Regions from separate parts of the Pallidibacillus thermolactis genome, predicted to be linked through region 1. Evidence: predicted binding sites of a transcription regulator. Region 1 holds the regulator's gene; the other holds the start of a gene.
What was found. Region 1 encodes LexA, which represses DNA repair genes until DNA is damaged. Its sites were predicted from a motif close to CGAACATATGTTCG; they were not measured.
Positions count from the first base shown of each region.

Region 1 (8,349 bases):
GTGAACATTCCAAAGAAAAAAATTGTGTGAGATTTATTTTTACCCAATCTATTTAAAAGATGGAGGCAAGTGAATGGGGAAATATACCAAAGAAGATATTTTACGTTTAGCAAAAGAGCAAGAAGTATCGTTTATTCGTCTACAATTTACGGATATTCTAGGAACAATTAAAAATGTCGAGATTCCATTGAGTCAATTACCAAAAGCACTAGATAATAAGATGATGTTTGATGGTTCTTCTATCGAAGGATTTGTACGTATAGAAGAAAGTGATATGTATTTATATCCTGATTTGGATACGTGGGTGATCTTTCCTTGGACTGCAGGGCGTGGAAAGGTGGCACGCTTAATTTGTGATATATATACAGCAGATGGTAAGCCTTTTGCAGGTGATCCAAGAAGTAATTTAAAACGAGTGTTATCCGAAATGGAAGAAATGGGTTTCACCCACTTTAATTTAGGTCCAGAGCCTGAATTCTTCTTATTTAAATTAGATGAATACGGCGAACCGACATTAGAGTTGAATGACCATGGTGGATATTTTGATCTAGCGCCGACGGATTTAGGTGAAAACTGTCGTAAAGAAATTGTAGTTGAATTAGAAGAAATGGGATTCGAAGTAGAAGCATCACACCATGAAGTAGCTCCTGGTCAACATGAAATCGACTTTAAGTATGCCGATGCAGTCACTGCCTGTGATAACATTCAAACATTTAAATTAGTTGTAAAAACAATAGCAAGAAAGCATGGTTTACATGCTACATTTATGCCAAAACCAATTTACGGAATAAGCGGTTCAGGAATGCATTGTAATTTATCTCTATTTAAGGGAAATGAAAATGTGTTTTTTGACCCAAATGGCAAATTACAGCTTAGTGAAGTAGCATATCAATTTATGGCAGGGATTTTAAAACATGCACCAGGATATACAGCTATTACCAATCCTATTGTCAATTCTTATAAACGATTAGTACCAGGGTATGAAGCTCCCGTTTATGTTGCTTGGTCAGCTAGAAATCGTAGTCCACTTGTTCGTATTCCTACATCAAGAGGACTAAGTACACGTGTTGAATTGCGTAGTGTTGACCCTGCAGCAAACCCATACTTAGCAATGGCTGTATTACTTAGAGCAGGGTTAGATGGTATTAAAAATAAATTAACACCACCAGCTCCAGTCGATCGAAATATATATGAGATGACGAAAGAAGAACGGGAAGCAGAAGGAATTAGCGATCTCCCTGGAACACTTCATTTCGCAATAGAAGAACTGCGGAAAGATGAAGTTATTAAAGATGCTTTAGGTCCACATATTTTTACTAACTTTGTGGAAGCTAAGGAAATCGAATGGAACATGTTCCGCTCTCATGTCACAAATTGGGAAAGAGACCATTATATGAAACTTTATTAAAAATAGATTGAACGTAATTCATCTATACTTTTTTAGTGAATTAAAGGAATAACGAAATATCTGATATTTTAGTTGTATTAATCTAAAGCATGTGTTAGTATTAAAATAAATTAAATAAAGGAATCCTTCGGGGCAGGGTGAAATTCCCGACCGGCGGTGATGAGGGTGCTTGCACTCTCTCAGTCCGTGACCCATTTTCATTCTATATGGAAATGGCTGATTTGGTGAAATTCCAAAACCGACAGTTAAAGTCTGGATGGGAGAAGGATGTCATAGTATCGTTTAAATTTATCTATTTAAACGTTTATTTGTCATACCATTAAAGCCCCATACTTCATGTATGGGGTTTTATTCATCTATAAACTTTACTTCAATGTTAGAGTATCCATTTCTTTTATTATCAAACAATTCATATTATTTTCACCTCTAAACCCTCCCCGTTTCTTGGATTCCTTATTATTCAATTGAAAAATTTTTTATTTTGAAGATGAAAGAGGCGATGTGTATTTGTTCACAGGTATAGTTGAAGAAATTGGAACAGTATCTCGAATTCGACAAAATGGACCAACTTTAATGATTACCATTAAAGCGAACAAGATCTTACATGATGTAAATTTAGGTGATAGTATTGCTGTTAACGGTGTTTGTTTAACGGTAACAAACTTTTCAAAGGACCACTTTGAAGTTGATGTCATGCCTGAAACATATAAAGATACCACATTGAAATATTTAAAAGTTGGTTCGGAAGTTAATTTGGAACGTGCCTTAGCAGCAAACGGTCGTTTTGGAGGTCATTTTGTAACGGGCCATACGGATGGTATCGGAACGATTTGGAAACGAACAAATTATGAGAATTCGATTTTAATTGAATTAGAAATACCAGAGAAATTTTCTCACCTTGTGTTAGAAAAAGGCTCGATCGCGATTGATGGAACATCTTTAACTATTTTCAAAGTGAGCCATAATACGATAACCATTTCTCTTATTCCACACACAGCTAAAGCATCTATTATCGGTTCAAAGAAAGAAGGAGAAAAGGTTAATTTAGAATTCGATATGATTGCAAAATATTTGCATACTTTTATACAAAATAAAAGAACAACAACCAATTCAAAAGGTATTACAATGGATTTTTTAAAAGAAAATGGATTTTAATCAATACGTTCTTTGTATATTTATCGAGGAGTGAAATCCAATGTTCAATTCGATAGAAGAAGCATTAGAAGATTTAAAACAAGGAAAAATAATTATTGTCGTTGACGATGAAAACCGTGAAAACGAAGGTGATTTTCTAGCTTTAGCAGATTTTGCGACCCCTGAGACGATAAATTTCATGGCAAAAGAAGGAAGAGGATTAATTTGTACGCCGATTACCGAAGAGATCGCTAATCGTTTAAATTTACATCCGATGGTAGAAAATAATACCGACACAAAACAAACGGCTTTTACAGTTTCGATCGACCATAAAGATACAACGACGGGGATTAGTGCGTTTGAACGCTATCATACGATCAAAAAAATCCTTGACCCACAAAGTAAGGCAACCGACTTTAATAGGCCAGGGCATGTGTTCCCTTTAATTGCAAAAAATGGAGGAGTTTTAAATCGTCCTGGTCATACAGAAGCTGCCATTGACTTTGCTAAATTAGTTGGGGCAAACCCGGTCGGTATTATTTGTGAAATAATGAATGATGACGGATCAATGGCACGATTGAATCATCTTATTGAAATGGCAGAACGATTTCAATGTAAATTAGTATCTATTGAACAATTACAACGATACTTATTAAAACAACTAGTTTAGTTGTTTAAAATTTATAAAAATTATTCTTTTTTCATTTATGAATGTTAAGATATTTATAGAAGGAGAGATAGAAGTGAAAAAAGTGTATGAAGGAAATTTGATTGGAACAGGACTTAAATTGGCGATCGTCGTATCGAGGTTTAATGAATTTATCAATGGACGGTTATTAACGGGAGCAGAAGATGCTTTAAAAAGGCATGGTGTGGAAGATGAAAATATAGAAATATACTGGGTACCGGGTGCATTTGAAATTCCACTAACAGCACAAAAATTAGCAGAATCTAAAAAGTTCGATGCTGTCATTACTTTGGGGACCGTTATTAGAGGTGCAACTCCACATTTTGATTATGTTAGTAATGAAGTAGCAAAAGGTGTAGCTAGTGCAAGTATGAAAACAGGTGTCCCGATTATTTTTGGCGTTTTGACAACAGATACTATTGAACAAGCGATTGAACGTGCTGGTACAAAGGCGGGTAATAAAGGATATGATGCAGCTGTAACAGCAATTGAACTTGCAAATTTATATAAAGAGATCGCAAATTAATAGAATATTTTTATATCGTAAGAATTGTTTTTTATATGAATTTAATTGTAAAGGGAGGTCGAGGATAAAACGAGTCGAAAATAAGTTAAAAAAGCCTCTGAACCGAGTATTTGAGGGCAAAACCCGAGTGTAGAACTGTCTTTGAATATGTTTAAAAATAACTTGGTGATAGTGGTTTATTAAAATATTTTAATAGAAATATATATAAGTTCAACGGTAAAAACTATCACTAACACTAATTATTAAGATGGTGCGGATATATTGCAATAAGATAAAAGTATTTAAAAATCCTTAGCTGCGTCGAGCAGTTAAGGACTTTTTAATTACAATGGTTAAATTATATTTTTAATAAATGTGGCGATAAACTCCAATGACCTTTCCTAATATTTTTACATTTTCTACAATAATAGGAGCCATTGTTGAATTTTCTGGTTGTAATCGAATATAATCCTTCTCTTTATAAAACCGTTTCACTGTAGCTTCATAATCTTCAGTCATAGCTACTACGATATCTCCATTTTCGGCATTGTTTTGTTGACGGACAACGACATAGTCCCCATCTAATATACCTGCTTCAATCATACTATCTCCCATTACTTCAAGCATGAATACTTGATCACCGCTAGGTGCTAACTTTTCAGGCAAAGGAAAGTATTCTTCAATATTTTCAACAGCAGTAATCGGTTGTCCAGCGGTTACACGACCTACGATTGGCACTTGGCGAACAGGTACTTCTGGTTCAGTAATTTCTCTTCCATCTAAAACTTCAATTGCCCGAGGTTTCGTTGGGTCTCTACGGATTAGACCTTTACTTTCCAAACGCGCTAAATGACCATGAACAGTAGAACTAGACGATAGACCGACAGCTTCACCAATTTCACGAACAGATGGCGGATAACCTTTTTCACGAACTTCTCTTTTTATAAAATCTAGTATTTCTTGTTGTCGTTTTGATAATTTGGTCATATTTTCCACCTCGCAAACATATTTTTTAATAGTATATCATGACGGACAGATGTTTGACAAACGTAAGTTCGAGAAAAATACGAACAAATTTTCGTGATAAATATTGACACAAATATATGTTCGTATTATAATTTCTTTAACAAAAAACGAACAAATATTCGGTTGGGGTGGTTATCATGATCTTACAAAGACTCTGGAAAAATTATTGTTATGTTATTCTATTAATAATCATATCTATCATTTTTAGTTTCGTTTATGTCTTTACAATGTCTGAGAGTCATATTGAACAGGAAAACCAAGATTTTGAAAACCAACATATTGACTACGCAGTTGAATGGAAAAGTTCAATGAAATAAAATAGAGATAAGATCTTGAAAAAGTAGGTGTTTATTTGCAAGCAATTATATATTGTCGTGTCAGTACGGAAAAAGATACACAAGAGTCTTCATTACAAAGGCAAGAAGAAGAATTAATTTATTTAGCAAATCAACATAATTTCCAAGTCGTTAAAATTGTCAAAGAACAAGCAAGTGGTTATGATTTAGATCGACCAGGAATATTGGAAGTTATGGAACATTTAGAAAATATGGATGACCGCATTTTATTAATTCAAGATGAAACAAGATTAGGAAGAGGGAACGCCAAAATAGCTTTATTACATGTACTAATTAAGTTGGGGGTAAAAATCTATACAATATCAGATAACGGAGAGTTACAAATTTCCGATGCAGATTCAATGGTTTTAAAAATTGTTGCCCTTGTCGAAGAATATCAAAGAAAATTACATAATATAAAAATAAAAAGAGGAATGGAACGAGCTGTTGAAAAAGGTTATCGACCTGAACTGAACTTATCAAATCGAGGAACGAATGCAGGTCGCGAACGGAAAGAAGTTCCAATTGAAGAGATTGTGCGCCTAAGAGATAAAGGGTTAACATTTCACGATATTGCTGCTACATTACGTGGGTTCGGTTATCACGTATCAAAGGCGACAGTTCACCGCAGATATCAAGAATATAAACTAGATGAGCATAAAATGGAAAAATCATGATGCTCATTTTTATTGCCTTCAAAACCGTTTTTTTATACGATTATAGGTGTTCACATGTATCTTAGAATTTGATAGAAAGAGGTATATAAAATGATTTCAAAGGAAAAAATAGCGAGAATTAATGAGTTAGCAGCTAAAAAGAAAAAAGAAGGGTTGACCATGGAAGAGGCAAAAGAACAATCCCGACTGCGAAGTGAATACTTACAAAATGTTCGAAACCAATTAAAAAATACACTTGAAAATGTGACGATTGTAGATGCCAAAGGTAATGATGTGACACCCGAAAAATTAAAACAAATAAAAATGCGTAAAAGAAATCACTAATTTAATTTTGAAATATGATGGTCAAAAACTTCTTTAAAAATGAATAGGAGTTATAATGAAGGAACCATCTAATCTAGTAAATAAGGATATTATTATGATGGTTCCTTATTTTATGAATAATGATGATTTCGACAAAGATAGAACTTATTTTCACAATAATTTGACATAAATTTCACCCTATTTCATATACAATATAAGGAATAGTATGAAATATTCCAAAAATGAAATAGGGGTTGTAGTGAAGATGAGGAGATACGATTTATATATAATTGACGATCAATTTATCAATTATTATTATGGTAGGGAAAGGATTTTCTATAATCTATTTAAAGATTACGAAAAAGCAAATGCTAGTTTAAAAAAGGTCCTATATAAACAAATTGATTACATTACGAAAACAATGCCTGTATTACGCATTCATAAGCAGTTAATTCAGCTACTAAGTAAACATAAAGATTACTATATGAAAGATGGTGTTTATTGTCTAGAAAATAAGACAAGTTCTGCCCGATTAACTTTACAAAATAAAAGATGTATTTTATATGCGACAGGTAGTATACATGCTGAAATGATAATTTTTGAAGCCTTACGTAAAGTAGACTTAAATTTTTTAGCAATTGATATTGAAAATGAACGGTTCGGTTGGATTAAGCCAATGAAAGAGAAGCATTATATATAATCATAAATCGTTGTCTCCTGCTGTTCACGACGAATTTGTTTTTAGATGGTGAAAATTGTAAAATTTACTTGATAAAAATGAAATAAAATGGAAAAATAGTGTATGTTGTCATATTGTAAAAACGACATACCTTTAGTAAACTTTTTTATAGACAACATGAAGGAGGATAATGTTATGCCGTGGTGGGGTTATTTACTAATCGTCGTTGCATTACTCGGTGGCGTTGCGATTGGATTTTTCTTAGCACGTAAATATATGATGGACTACTTGAAGAAAAATCCACCAATTAATGAACAAATGATCCGAGTGATGATGATGCAAATGGGACAAAAACCATCGCAGAAGAAAATTAATCAAATGATGAATATGATTAATAAGCAACAAGAAAAACAATAATCCAAGAGCAAAACTCCTAAATAAGATTAATAAAAGGTAATCTCCTTGTTATTAATACATATTTAGGTAATTCAGACACAATGATCACTATTTCCGTATGATTAATGCTGAATCGGAAAGGTGGTCATTTTTTTCTACAATATTGGTCGTAAAATTCAAAATTAAATAAATAGTAGTTTTATATTTGAGGATGGGATATTTTAACTATATCTTTGATTTTATAAGCTTTTAAATTAGATTCATGAATAATTTACATAGGAAATTAATTTGGAGGATGAACATGAAAGTTTTTCGTGATTTATCATGGTTTTTTAAACAAGAAAAAAAAGCATATTTAACTGGAATTTTTATGTTATTTTTAGTGGCAATATTACAACTTGTCCCTCCGCGGGTGATCGGTATTGTAGCCGATGAAATTGAAGCGAGTTCAATCACTTGGGGGAAATTAAGTGTTTGGATATCCGTTCTAATACTCGCTGGTATGCTTATGTATATTCTTCGCTATTATTGGCGAATTCATATTTTTGGAGCATCGGTAAAATTGGCAAGAATTCTTCGAACACGCCTTTATGAGCATTTTACAAAAATGTCTCCCCATTTTTACCAAAGAAAGCGTATAGGAGACTTAATGGCCCACGCAACAAATGATATTCAAGCAATTCAACAAACAGCCGGATCAGGAGTACTTACTTTAGTTGATTCATTGCTTACCGGTGGATTTGTCATTGTCGCTATGGCTATAACGATCAGTTGGAAGTTGACATTAATTGCACTCCTTCCGATGCCGATCATAGCGCTTTTGACAAATTGGTATGGTACAACATTACATGCCCGTTTCAAAAAGGCACAGGAAGCCTTTTCATTCTTAAATGACAAAACACAAGAGAGTATTTCAGGCATAAAAGTGATCAAAACTTTTGGGCAGGAAAAGGAAGATATTGAAGATTTTAAAAAGCTTTCTAACGAAGTCGTACAAAAAAATATCGCCGTTGCCAAAATTGATTCATTATACGATCCTACTATTTCCGCATGTGTCGGCATCTCCTTCATTTTATCAATCGGCTTTGGAGCGAAATATGTACTTGAGGGAAGTATGTCCATTGGTGATTTGATTGCTTTTAATACCTACTTAGGATTGCTTATTTGGCCAATGCTTGCTTTCGGATGGTTTTTTAAT
Region 1 covers NZ_JAOUSE010000060.1:4,591-12,939, reverse strand. Annotated here, with positions in the region: gene glnA (type I glutamate--ammonia ligase) at 74-1,408, shown strand; FMN riboswitch at 1,528-1,680, shown strand; gene ribE (riboflavin synthase) at 1,916-2,563, shown strand; partial or broken gene ribB (3,4-dihydroxy-2-butanone-4-phosphate synthase) at 2,604-3,191, shown strand; gene ribH (6,7-dimethyl-8-ribityllumazine synthase) at 3,286-3,756, shown strand; gene lexA (transcriptional repressor LexA) at 4,102-4,722, opposite strand; gene OEV82_RS14065 (hypothetical protein) at 4,899-5,078, shown strand; gene OEV82_RS14060 (YneB family resolvase-like protein) at 5,114-5,773, shown strand; gene OEV82_RS14055 (DUF896 domain-containing protein) at 5,864-6,097, shown strand; gene sirA (sporulation inhibitor of replication protein SirA) at 6,342-6,776, shown strand; gene OEV82_RS14045 (YneF family protein) at 6,951-7,172, shown strand; gene OEV82_RS14040 (ABC transporter transmembrane domain-containing protein) at 7,453-8,349, shown strand, end outside.

Region 2 (7,563 bases), on a different contig from region 1:
TCGGTCATAATAATAATTTTATCGTAATTCGATTCTTCAATATTAAAATCTGCCCCGACTCCCGCTCCAATTGTATAAATAATCGTATTTATTTCTTCATTTTTCATAATATCTGCAAGTTTTGCTTTTTCTGTATTGATTACTTTACCTCTTAAAGGTAATACAGCTTGAAAACGACGGTCTCTTCCTTGTTTTGCCGAACCGCCAGCAGAATCCCCTTCAACTAAGAAGAGTTCATTTTTATTTGGATTTTTCGATTGGGCAGGAGTAAGTTTACCTGATAAAAGTGTTTCTGATCTTTTTCGTTTTTTTCCAGACCTGGCTTCTTCTCTCGCTTTTCTTGCTGCTTCACGTGCTTGCTGTGCTTTTATAGCTTTTTTTACAAGCATCGTACTAATTTCTGTATTCTCTTGCAGATAAAACGATAACTGTTCCATGACAAAAGATTCAACAGCAGTTCTGGCTTCACTTGTGCCCAGTTTCCCTTTCGTTTGTCCTTCAAATTGAAGAATCTCTTCTGGAATTCGAACCGAAATAATAGCGGAAAGCCCTTCTCTAACATCAGCTCCATCTAAATTTTTATCCTTTTCTTTTAACAAGTTCATTTGTCGAGCATATTCATTAAATGCTTTCGTTATAGCAGATTTTGCACCTGATTCATGGGTTCCGCCATCATTTGTCCGAACGTTATTGACAAAAGATAACATATTTTCCGAATAACCATCATGAAACTGAAAAGCAAAATCAATCTCGATATTATTTTGTTTGCCTTCAAAACTAACAACTGGATGAAGCGCCTCTTTATCTTCATTTAAAAATTTTATAAATGCTTCTAGTCCTGTGTCATATTGGAAGACCGCCGATTTATCTTCGCGTTCATCCATTATATCGATTCTTAATCCTTTTAATAAAAATGCAGATTCTTGTAATCTTTCACTTAGCAATTCATAATTAAAAACCGTAGTTGAAAAAATTGATGCATCAGGTTTAAAATGGATCGTCGTTCCTGTTTCCTTCGTTTTTCCTAGTTTTTCTAATGTTGTAACCGGTTTACCGCCATTTTCAAACCGTTGTCTATATATATAACCATCTCTTTTAATGGTAACCTCTAAAAATTCGGACAAAGCATTTACAACAGATGCGCCTACACCATGTAGACCCCCGCTCGTTTTATAACCACCTTGTCCAAATTTCCCGCCAGCATGTAATACTGTAAAAATCACTTCAGGTGTAGGTTTGCCAGATTTATGCATTCCGACCGGCATTCCTCGACCATGATCGATGACAGTAATACTATTATCTTTATGTATTTTGACGATAATGTGATCACCAAATCCAGAAAGAACTTCATCGACAGCATTATCGACAATTTCATAAACTAAATGATGCAGTCCTCTTGCATCCGTACTACCAATATACATTCCTGGCCGTTTTCGAACTGCCTCAAGGCCTTCCAGGACCTGGATAGAATCATCATTATATTCTGTTGGTTGAAAATTTGCCACAACCATTCCCCTTTCAACTATCAAAGTAATGCTAATTATAAAGGAAACAAACATCCTTGTCGACTTGAATAAATAATAGAACGTTCGTTTGTATCCATTTCATTATAAACTGTTATTTCAGCTTTTGTCCACATTGCATTGACATTCAGCATACTTTTATAGTCCTTTACCGTAAATTTGAGAAATATAAAAAGCAATCAGCAAAATGCCAATTGCTTCATCTTCTCGTTTAAGATTTATCCTTTGTTAATGCGTGAATTACTTTTATACATGCATCCATTATAACGGTATAACCTTTATTTTTTAAAAATTGATATGCTTCCTCATTTACAACTCCCTGTTGTGCCCAGAACACATCTGCATCGACTTCATCAAATTCTTTTGCGATTTCAGGTAAATATTCACTTCTGCGAAACACATTCACAATATCAATGTGGCCATCTATATCCTTTAAAGATTTAACTGCTTTAACACCTAAAGCTTCATCGATAACAGGATTAACTGGAATAATTTCATAGCCGGCATCTTGCATCGCTTTGGAAACTTGATACGACGTTCTTTCCGGATTATTGCTTAAACCGACTACGGCAATGCGTTTTGCATTTTTCAATATTTCCCCCATCTCTTCTAATGTAGGATTCTGAACCATAGAATTTCCCTCCATTCAAATATAACCTTTTGTAATTAGCTTCATCATACTATATATTTATAGGCTTTTCAAAAACTTTACAAGACTTCATGATTTTACTATGCATTTCATATGCACTTGTCTACACAATAAATCCATCTTATACATAAAGTAAATTATCAAGAAGAAAGGAAGGGTGAATGAATTGAATAACAAAAGAACAAAATTACCAGATTCACAAAAAGATTTAGTAAATCTGGTAGTAAAAAAGGCTTTAGAGAAACATAAGGCAAAAGTGAATAATAATTTAACGTCAGAAGATAAAAAACAAATTCGAAAAATCTTCAATAAATTACAAAATGAAGTAAATCAGTTTTTAAAAGCGTCTGGACAACCCGAATTACCTGCTGTAGAAGAAATAGATAAGGACGAAAACAAGGCAAAAAGAACAAAAAGGGGCAGAAGACTTCGGTAAGTTGTCCCTTGCAATCCAATCAAAAAAGCATATTTTATAGTAAATGCAAAAAGGAGGAATGAGAAAATGAATCAAGAGGTTTATAGAGCAAAAATAGATAATACGAATAATAATAATAGATGGAATGCCCTAGATCCTAATAGTGTTCATCCTATGAGTCTTTGCTTTAAAGATAATGAAGATGTTGATCAACAAAATGTTCAAAAAGTTAAAGAGTTCCAATTTTCCGAGGAATGGATTTTTATTAAAGATTCTTGTGATGTTGATGTCGAAACAACTGATACAAAGTTAGCACTTTCACTTGTAGCTTCATTAAACGCATTTATCACGGCTGTTATTGAAATCTCAATTCTATCTAGTGAAGATGCAGAAGAAGTTAAACAAAGTATTTTCCAATCAACAGGTATTAAACAAGTTAACATTCAAAAAACAATCATCGAAAATTCACGAGATGTAAAAGTACACACTACGGATACAAACATTGCATTAAACCTGCAAATTTTATTACAGATCGCTCTTGCTCTCCTCATTAATTTAGATATATTATAATTTTGTTCCGATGAGGCTGACATAACTTGTCAGCCTATTTCTACGAATAATAATATAAAATGTATTCATTTCTTAATTGAACAGATTAAAATCATTATCATTATCTTTTTTCTTCTATAATTTTAGTGTATCATTATGTATAATCTAGTTGTTGATATTGTAAGATATTGTAATATAAAGCGAGGTAAAAGAAATGATCACTGCAATTATCATTATGTTATCGTATTTAATTGGATCCATACCATCGGGACTATTAATTGGTAAATCTTTTTATAAAACGGATATACGAGAACATGGTAGCGGGAATTTAGGAGCAACAAATACGTTCCGTGTTTTAGGAGTCAAAGCTGGTATCGTTGTTATGATTATGGACATTTTAAAAGGCACTTTAGCTACAGCTCTTCCATCTTTATTTGGCTACTTTGGTTTAGGAATGGAATGGAACATACATATACTTTTGATCGGTCTTTTTGCAGTAGTTGGTCATATGTTTCCAATCTTTGCTGGTTTTCGTGGTGGTAAAGCGGTTGCAACCTCCGGTGGTGTAATGCTTTATTACGACCCGATCTTTTTCCTAATTTTAATAGCTGCATTTTTAATTTCCCTATACTTATCAAAATATGTATCACTTTCATCTATAGTAGCCGCAGTTGTCGCCATTATCTATTCGATTTTTACAATGGATCCTATCTTTATTATTGTTGTCTTATTGTTGGCAGGATTTATTATTTATCGACACCGAGCTAACATAAAGCGAATTAGGGATAAAACGGAGCCAAAAGTTAAATGGTTATAACTGTCTTATAATGAAAAACATAATTAAAATAAAATGAAAAAAGCGGAAAGTATTTGCTTTCCGCTTTTTCCTATTTTTCGCCAGTTCCTGATACTTCAAGGGCATCACTATTTTGCCAATAATATTCAGCAAATACCTCTGCTAAAACATCTGCTGTATTATATAATTCATCTAATGTATTATCTACCCCGCCGATCTCAATGACTACGGAATTTGGTGAAAGGTCTTGGTTATAAATACCGTTATTACCTCCTGCTTTGCTCTTTTTATAAACCCCTTTTGACAAGCCTGGATATTTTTCTTCTAATTTTTGATGTAGCTCATTGGCGAACTTCTCATTTTCTTTATAGTTTGGATGACTAGCACCGATTACAAAATATAAGCGTGCATAGGTTTCACCGTTTATTGTTGTAGTCGTACTTTTACGTGGGGCACTATCCCTATGAATATCCAGCAAATAAACATAATCATCATTTTCCGCTAGAGCTTCAACCACGACTTCTCTCGAAGCTTCATAGGACTTTCCAAACTTCCAGCCTCGTTTATTTAATATGGTAGCGATATCTGTTTTATCAACTACTGTTCCAATACCATGTTCTAATAATTTATTTCCTAAGCGTTCCCCAACCATTGTAACATTCACTTCTTTATGTTGAACATTCGAAGTTTGTCCAGAGTCTTTTAAGTGCGGATTAAATGACTCCCGATTATGAGAGTGATAAATAAATACTGTATTTTTTTCAGGTCTTTCAACGGGTGGGTTAGGAGAACGATCTTTAATTTCCCCTAAACTATCTTCATTTACTTCACGGTCTTTTAACAATTCCTCTAATGGTGGAGAAGATTCAATAGGGAGATTCGTAAAGTCAGCTCCCTCACCCGCTACAATTATTTCGGATGTCATTGAATATAAACCTGGAATTTCATCATAAATTAAACTTCGAACGTCTTTAATATTAATATTAGTAGCAACTTTAATTACATTTGATAATAGATTTTCTCCATCCGCTTCAAGGTTTTGTGAAAAATAATGATTTTCAGCTGCCACCATTCTCATAAAAATATTGGATTCAACTTTACCATTATACCCATCATCTAGTATGATAGAAAAAAACAAACTCGTTTGACTAGCAACAATCGTTCCAATGATCGCAAATACAGATATGGCTAAAAATGTTACTTTAACGATTATTCTCATTTTATCCCACCTATTAGTCTACTCTTTACTAATAGATATGATAGATTGTAAAAGTTTAGAAGAAAAAATTGAATCTATTCTTTCTCAAACTTGACTTAATAGAATCACTTCATATAAAATTGTAATCGTTTGTAATTGTAATTTTATGGAGCATTAGGGAGTAAAAAAGATGTATGATTTGATAATCGATAGTGTTTTAGAGATCACGATTTATACGACATATGTAAGCTTATTTATTTATTTGTTTTTAGCTGTGAGTTATTCATGTTTCCATGCTTTTTCCTATCAGCAAACTCAATCAAAGAGCTTACAACAAATGTATATAACGCAAGGACCGATTAAAAATGATTATAGAATTGAATTTGCACAACAAACGATTTCATGGTTGCCGAAAACAATCAGACGTTTAGAACGAAAAAATGAAGATGAAGATTATGATTATTCTTCTTCTATTGTGGCAAAAATGAAAAATGTATGCTTAGAGGAGGAATAATCTTGAATAAATATAAAAAATTAATGTTAGTAATCTTACTCTTAGCAGCTGTTTTCACACTATCTGGATGCGCTGCAGCGGAGACCGAGGGACATTGGTTCCATGATTTATTAGTCCAACCTTTTATTATTATATTAAAAACATTAGGTGAATTTTTCGGTAATAGTTATGGAATTGCCATTATCGTTATCACCATTATTTTAAGGACTCTACTTCTTCCTTTTGCATTAAATATGGCAAAAAAACAAGTCATTATGCGTGAAAAAATGCAGATTATGCGACCAGAAATGGAAGAAATCCAAAAGCGCTTGAAAAAAGCGAAGACAAAAGAAGAACAAATGAAAATACAACAAGAAATGCTTCTTCTTTATCAAAAACATAATTTTAATCCTTTAAATATGGGATGTTTACCTATTTTACTACAAATTCCAATTTGGATGGGCTTATATTATGCCATTCGCTTATCAGACGAAATCCGACATCATCAATTTTTATGGTTTGATTTAGGGCAAACAGATATTATAATGGCGATAATTGCAGGTATTGCATACTACTTTCAATTTAAAGTCACAATGGCGATGATGCCACAAATGAATGCAATGCCAGGTCAATCAGAAGAACAAATGAAGCAACAACAAGCCATGCAGAAGATGATGGGCATCCTATCACCTGTTATGATTTTCATTGCCTCAATGGCTACAGCTTCTGCCTTATCTTTATATTGGGCAGTGAGTGGAATATTCTTAATCGGTCAAACATATTTAACTAGAAAATTATATCCAATTAAACCTGTACCAGAAGTAGAAGCCGCTGGATCTAGTAAAGATCGTAATAAACAACAAGGAAAAAAGAAGAAATAATTAGCCCATTAAATAAACAAGAGGGTTCCTTTTTAGGAGCCCTCTTGTTTTACTCTTCTTCAATTACTACTTGTTTTACAGGCATAATATGCATTCCTCTAGCTGTTACGTGGGATTGAATATGATATACACCTGGTTCATCAAGTGATATTTTTATGGAATAATACCCTTCCTCATATTCCGTATAATCCATCATCTCACTATGGTCTTTCTCTTCTTCCTTCCAAATTTCAAATACTACTTCGTGCGCATCATCTACCGCTTCATTCCCTTGCGTAACAAGAGCTTTAATTTCTATCGATTCCCCAACTTTCGCTTTTTCAGGTAAAATTAATTCCACATTTAATTGTTCATTAACATCTACTGACTCTTCTTGTTCTGCCTTGCTAGAATTTACTGCTTGATCTTGACTACAACCTGCAATAAATAATACGACTAAAATTAGTATAGCTGTTCGAACATTTTTCACTTTAGCCAATCCTTCCCCCTATATATACTATACAATAATAATACCAATTTTATATATATTTGCAAATTTTACAAATATAAACAGAGTATATATGATAATATAGTCTATAAAGAGCATTGGATGAAAATTAGTTCGATAGATAGTACAAAAGCAAAAGACTCGTCAACTGTCTTTTGCTTTTTGAAAAAAACGAGAAGAATCGAATCGACCTTCTGCTTTCAATATTCGTATTTCCCATTCACCGATTAAATCAAAATGTGAATAACCTTCTGCTCGATAATCAATCCATTCCTTTTTTAAACCGTATTTTTTACCCCATTGAACTAACTTATTTAAATCATTACAGCCCACTTTCGTTACTGTCTTTGCATTTGGGAAACGTTCATCATACCAATAATGGGTTAAAAAGGCAATCTCTCCCGCGTCAATTTTTCGTTTCCATTCGATGAGTTCTTTTCTTGTAATCCCAAACGCCATGATAGTCCTCCAATCCAAAATTGTACATAATACTTTACTTTTTCAATGCGTTTATATATGCCTCATGCCATTCTGGATGTGTCTTTCGAATAGAAACTGGACGGAAACTCTCT
Region 2 covers NZ_JAOUSE010000011.1:25,052-32,614, forward strand. Annotated here, with positions in the region: gene parE (DNA topoisomerase IV subunit B) at 1-1,505, opposite strand, end outside; gene OEV82_RS05810 (CoA-binding protein) at 1,735-2,154, opposite strand; gene OEV82_RS05815 (hypothetical protein) at 2,339-2,608, shown strand; gene OEV82_RS05820 (spore coat protein) at 2,675-3,157, shown strand; gene plsY (glycerol-3-phosphate 1-O-acyltransferase PlsY) at 3,351-3,953, shown strand; gene spoIIP (stage II sporulation protein P) at 4,024-5,151, opposite strand; gene OEV82_RS05835 (hypothetical protein) at 5,321-5,644, shown strand; gene yidC (membrane protein insertase YidC) at 5,647-6,504, shown strand; gene OEV82_RS05845 (FixH family protein) at 6,554-6,973, opposite strand; gene OEV82_RS05850 (hypothetical protein) at 7,136-7,450, opposite strand; gene OEV82_RS05855 (acyl-CoA thioesterase) at 7,485-7,563, opposite strand, start outside.
Region 2: a site for LexA is predicted at 1,583-1,596, ahead of parE (DNA topoisomerase IV subunit B). Genes of this name have one in related genera too.